2 regions of the Solibacillus sp. FSL H8-0523 genome follow, and region 2 is predicted to be linked to the other one. Evidence: riboswitches for the same ligand, from Rfam matches in the RefSeq annotation. Region 2 holds a riboswitch; the other holds the start of a gene.
The links. Region 2 has a riboswitch for thiamine pyrophosphate ahead of thiT (energy-coupled thiamine transporter ThiT). Riboswitches for the same ligand answer to the same signal wherever they lie in the genome.
Positions count from the first base shown of each region.

Region 1: another riboswitch for thiamine pyrophosphate. It lies ahead of thiM (hydroxyethylthiazole kinase); the one in region 2 lies ahead of thiT (energy-coupled thiamine transporter ThiT).

Region 1 covers NZ_CP150291.1:2,507,110-2,510,288, forward strand. Annotated here, with positions in the region: gene thiD (bifunctional hydroxymethylpyrimidine kinase/phosphomethylpyrimidine kinase) at 1-656, opposite strand, end outside; gene thiM (hydroxyethylthiazole kinase) at 653-1,393, opposite strand; TPP riboswitch at 1,520-1,617, opposite strand; TPP riboswitch at 1,671-1,769, opposite strand; gene NSQ62_RS12510 (YdcF family protein) at 1,868-2,872, opposite strand; gene NSQ62_RS12515 (sigma-70 family RNA polymerase sigma factor) at 3,050-3,179, shown strand, end outside.
Region 2 covers NZ_CP150291.1:3,612,061-3,615,239, reverse strand. Annotated here, with positions in the region: gene NSQ62_RS18165 (SMC family ATPase) at 1-722, shown strand, start outside; gene NSQ62_RS18160 (hypothetical protein) at 765-893, opposite strand; gene NSQ62_RS18155 (DUF4870 domain-containing protein) at 962-1,294, opposite strand; TPP riboswitch at 1,412-1,521, shown strand; gene thiT (energy-coupled thiamine transporter ThiT) at 1,623-2,183, shown strand; gene map (type I methionyl aminopeptidase) at 2,884-3,179, shown strand, end outside.

The DNA.
Region 1 (3,179 bases), 1.1 Mb from region 2:
CCAGCAGTTAACGCTGCAGAAAATGTACAGCCCGTCCCATGTGTATGCTGTGTTTCAAATCGATCTGTTTCTACATAAAAAGGTAATTCGTTTTGCTGATAAATCGCATCTGTTGCTAAATTTCCTTGAAGATGTCCACCTTTGATGACGACACATTTTACACCTTCTTCAAGTAAAATGTGGGCTGCTTTTTCAATATCTTGTTGCGTTTTAATTGGAATGCCTGTTAGTACCTCTGCCTCTGGAATATTTGGCGTACAAACGGTTGAAAATGGTAATAAATATTGCTTAAACGCAGAAACAGCTTCCTGTAATAATAAGCTTTGTCCGCCTTTTGCAATCATAACTGGATCAATGACTAATGGGATGTTTGTTTCTTTTAATTGAACCGCAACTGCTTGAATAATCGATGCGTCAAATAACATCCCTGTTTTTATGGCTTTCACATCGAAATCAGCTAAAATAGCTGCAAGTTGCGCTTCAACAAATGCTGCCTCTATTGGATAAACGCCATGGACACCTAACGTATTTTGAGCCGTTAACGCCGTAATGACAGAAGTTCCAAAAACCTTTAATTCCTGAAAGGTTTTTAAATCCGCTTGAATTCCTGCTCCGCCACCACTATCTGACCCTGCGATTGTACATGCGATCATCATTTTACCTCCGACAAACGTTCTAACTCATTTAAGAATTGCACTTGGTATGTTCCAATTGGTGCGAATGCCTGTTTAGCAGCATGCTTATAATCTAGTAGTAATGCTTCTAAATCACGTAAAGGCTCTTGGCTACTTGCCAATAAAGCTGCACTTATTGCACTAAGTAAACAGCCTGCCCCTGTAATTTGTGTGATTTTCTCATGTCCGCCATCTATACACTTAACATTGACACCATCTGTTAAAATATCGTGTTTACCTGTCACAATCACAAGACACGAAAAACGCAATGCTGCTTCTTTGGCAAGTTGTTCAATATTCGCATCACCTGCGCCACAATCTACACCATTTGCTTGCCAATTCGCTCCTACAATAGCAGCTAATTCACCTGCATTACATCGTAAAAGTGTGATCTGCTTATTTGACAACATCTGTCGTGCTGTTTCCAATCGAAATGCACTTGCACCAGCTCCTACTGGGTCGAACACAATCGGAATATTTTTCTCTTTTGCCGTTTCAATCGCTAGTTTCATCGATGCTACGGTACGTGCATTTATTGTACCAATATTAATAAGTAACGCATCGGAAATTTGAACAATGTCAGCAACTTCTTCAATCGCATCTGCCATAATAGGCGAAGCGCCGACACTTAAAAGTCCGTTCGCTGTAAAATTCATCACAACGGTATTCGTCATGCAATGAACGAGTGGACGACGCGTGCGTATAAGATTCAAGCTCATTGGTACACCTCCTGCCATAAAACATCTTTACTTTTTTCACAAAATTCCATTCTTACTTCCTCCTTTTGAGGCGTAAGCAAAAAAAGGCACCCCTACTCAAAAGTAGAGATGCCTAAAAAAGTGCATATGTGTGCACTCATTGCTCCCTACGCCCGTATTAACGGTCAGGTTCTAAGGGTCAGGTTTTAACCTTCTCAACACTAGGTGTCCCCCCGCAATTAAAAAATTTGCAAAAGAAAAGCCCTCCAAATAGATGGAGAGCATCACGTACGAATATTAGCTTGTACATTTTGCTCCCTACGTCCGTGTTAACGGTCAGGTTCTAAGGGTCAGGTTTTAACCTTCTCAACACTAACGTGTCCCCCTGCAAATTCATTTAATTAATTTCAGTCTAAGGCTTAACCGCTCATAATGCAACCTTATTTATAGTTAATTTTTGGATTTCATTCTGGCGATTCAACTAAATTCATCCAACTAATTTACCGCACGTAACACCAACAGTATAAAAATCGTAAACAATGCAATGAATGTCATATGGCGCCATTTAAACATTTCAAGCAAGCCGATAAACTCACGTGTAAAGGCATTTGGCACATAGTAAAAGGCGGTTTTCGAGCCAACCCCATTGGCCTTTAGTTTCGCTTTGCGCGCATAAAAACCGGCACGTAAAATATGATAATTGTTTGACACAAAGATGCCGCGCGCTTTTTCACCAAATCGCTCGATGATGATCTTTTTAGAAAACTGCATATTTTCTAAGGTTGTTGTCGACTGGTCTTCCATCACAACCGCTTCGTCTGGAATTTCCGGGTAGTGCTCATGAATGTATTTTTTCATCGCATACGCCTCCGCTACTTTTTCATCACTACCTTGACCTCCCGATGTAATAATGAGTGGACGGCCATGATATTTCTTGTATTGTTGAACAGCTTTGTTAATACGGCTCGCAAGTAAAGGTGGCACACGGTCGCCAATTAATCCCGAACCTAACACAATAATATAATCCGGCGTATAGTGAATCGGACGCCAATTATAAAGCACTGCGTATATCGCGGTTGCCGAATACATCATCGTAAAGTAAACAAATAGCCCAAAAATATAATAAAATGCGATTTCACTATACACATTTTCACTAATCGTGCGCATCGAAACAATATAATAAATGAGCACCATATTAATGGCGACTCCAATCAGGCCAAGAAATAAATTGGACTTTTTACGCCCTTCTTTTTCAAGCAACACCTTACTATTGAAGTATGTTAATACGGATAACGTCGCCATAACTAGCGGGATAAATGCAAATACAAACGCGTAGCTCGTTACATTTAATACTTGTTCACTAAAGTTCGTATTAAAAAATATTTTTTCTGTATAATAAAGCAGCTCTACCAATACAATCAGCGCCAGTAAAAAAATATTCGTATACCACCGTGGCTCGATGATAAAGAGCGCAATCACGATGAAAATTAAAAATGCCAAAATCCTTCCTCCTGTTCAACATCACTCTAAAATAATATTATACAATGTCTATTCCCGCTGGAACATCAAATTATCCAGTTCCTCTTTTTATTAAAAATTTATCATTCCCTTTTAAACTTTCCTTCCACCCCGAACCGTCTTATAATTGTCGACAGAATCAAAAAGGAGCTTCAAGGAATGATGGAACCATTAGAAGATAAATTTATTACATTTATTCGCACGCAGCAACAAGCACTCTATAGACTCGCGTATAGCTACACAAAAAACGAGCAAGATGCGCTGGATGTCTTGCAAGATAGTATTCAAA
Region 2 (3,179 bases):
TACAAGGAAAGCAATTAGCAGATTTGACGGAGCTAGAGCAGCAAATCACCACATTAAATAATGAGCAAGATGAGCGTTACGCCAACATGAAATTAACAAAGTCTTACGCGACACAATGCGAAACAACGTATGAAAAACTTGAGCAAACAGCTGAGCAAATTGAAAGCTATAAAGCAAAACTAGAGCAAATTGAGCATGTATATGATTTAGTGCGTGGCCAAAATGATGCCAAAATTAGCTTTGAGCGCTTTGCACAAATTGGCTATTTAGAAAAGGTGACACATGCGGCCAATGAACGTTTACGCGTGTTATCAAACGGTCAATATTTCTTGAAATCAACGGGTCGCAAAGAGGGCAATGCACAAAGTGGTTTAAGTATCGACGTGTACGATAGCAATACTGGTCAAACACGTGATGTCAAAACATTGTCAGGTGGAGAAAAATTCAATGCATCGTTATCATTAGCACTAGGTATGGCGGATGTCATTCAAAGTGTACAGGGCAGCGTGCATATTGATACGATGTTTATCGATGAAGGCTTTGGTACGCTTGACGAAGAGGCACTGAGACGTGCGATTGATATTTTAATTGACCTTCAGCAAACAGGCCGATTAATCGGCGTGATTTCGCATGTTGCAGAGTTAAAGGCTGCGATGCCGGCAATCCTGCACGTGAAGAAATTAAAAGAGGGTCATAGTACAACTGAAATTTTAATTAAATAAAAAAATGGAGTACTTCATTGGGAAATGAAGTACTCCATTTTTTCATCTTTTTGGAGTCCGTGTTGGCGTTGGTTGCTTTGCTGTTGAACGATTATTAAGTATTTTTTTTATGATTGGATAGACGATTGGTCCGTATTTAATCGCTGTTTTAATTACTTTGTTTAGTTTCATGAATATCACTCCTTAGTAAGATGTAAATTCTAGTAAAAATATACCCATATACAGTACATCTCTAAACATTAGCGCAATACTTTGATTGCTTGTATAAGGTTCCAAATGGCAATAACAAAAATAATAATCGCTAAAATGATAAACCCGATAAAAATCCAACTTTCGAATAAGTAGTTTACTTCAAGCGTCGCGTTAGAGGGTGTTGTAAAGGCGAACACAAAAAATAGAATGATATAAACGATCCCTAAAATAATTGGAATAAGTTGTGAAATAAATGCGCGTTTATTATGATGTTTCACTACATCGTCTTTTGCTACGAAAAAAATAATGAGCGGTAAAATAAATGGCATAAAGTAAAAACTTAAATAGCCTACTGCACTTAACCCTTTGTTTTGATCCATAAAATTCACTTCCTTTACTTCTATATACGGACAAATGTCCAACTTAGTTTCAACTAAAGTAGTTGAAAATTGGAAAATTATCAGCTACAATGAGCATGTTCAAACAATTATATCGAGATGTACCACAAGGGGGGCCGATTAAGTCGGCTGAGATTGCGCACGGATTTTGCGCTGACTCTTAGAACCTGTAAGTTAGTACTTGCGTAGGGATGTGGATAGAAACCAACTATTCGAGCGATGGTTAGGAATTTATCCTAATTATCGCTTTTTTGTGTTTTCTATTCCTTCTGAACTTCTGTTACATCGGAAAAAAGAGAGGAGCATTGTTATGGACAAAAAGAAATTATTAATGCTGGTGGAAATTGCAATCTTTGCCGCTATCGGACTTGTGCTTGATCAGTTTTCATTTAAGCTTTGGGCATACGGAGGCTCGATTAGTTTTGTCATGCTGCCGATTATGCTTATGGCCATTCGCTGGGGATTAACAGCAGGCTTGGCAACGGGATTCATTATTGGTGTATTACAAATGATGTTCGGTGCGTATATTGTGCACTGGCTGCAGGCGATTTTAGACTATGGTCTAGCTTTTACAGTTGTAGGCTTCGTCGCAGTCATTCGTAAACCGTTACTACTAGCCGCAAAAGCGCTTGATAAAAAGAAAATGACGATTTATATTATTCTCGGTGCGTTACTTGGCGGAACATTACGTTTCATTTCGCATTTGCTTGCCGGCGTTGTGTTCTTTAAAGAATACGCTGGTGGAGATAATGTATGGACGTATTCAATCATTTACAATGGGTCCTACATGTTACCAGCAACCCTGTTAACCGCGCTTGTCGCTGTGTTATTATTTACAGCAGCACCACGCTTATTAAAAACAATGAAATAAAAAATGGTGAAGGTGTAGTTCGATTCTAACGAGCTACACCTTTTTTTAAAATAACGCGCTTGGATACAGCAGGGGAAAAATGAAGTGATGGATGTAACACCGACAATGCCATATAGCCATAAATTATAGAGCATATTTTCGCGATAGGTCCAGATTCCTGATTGATAAAAATTAGCTACGGATAGCTTTACAAAAAAAAGTGTAATAATGGCATGTAAAGATATGAATAGATAGCCTAAAAAAGGCACAAGTGGATGAATAGTTATAGGACAATGCTGCTTAAGTAAAATAAATTGTAAATGGAAAACAATAGCCATTGCAATACTGGTACTAAACCCAACGACATAAACAGCGATGCGTGGATTGTACGAAAAAGGTGATACATGACGCAAAAATTCCCCAACCAATGTAACACAGAACATCATGAGGAGCACAAAGATTAAACGATTTTCAACAGCGCGATTATTGTGTAAAATGACATACGTTGCTAAAGTAATAAGTAAAAAAGTCGGTAAAATATACGTGAGCATATATATATAAATAGGCAGCATGACTGACACCTCTATTTTGAATTAGTTCCTTTTATATTCCCTTCAAATTTCTACATAAACGAATCGTACAAAAAAAGCATGAATCCTTACAACAAATTTCAAGTATGTTATAGTTAAGGGTAGAGATTTAAGAGGAAGGAAGTTTAACAATGATTGTTACAACTCAAGAAGAAATCCAAGCGTTTAAAAAAATCGGACGCATCTGTGCTGAAATTCGTGAAGCGATGAAAGCTGCGACAGTACCAGGTGTGACAACGAAAGAATTAGATGAAATTGCTGGGCGTATGTTTGCAGAAGCGGGTGCTATTTCAGGTCCAAAAGGCGAATATGATTTCCCAGGCTACACATGTATTTCAGTTAACCACGAAGTTGCCCACGGGATTCCAGGCAGCAAAGTGATTCAAGAAGGCGATATCGTAAATATTGACGTATCGGGTTCTTTAGA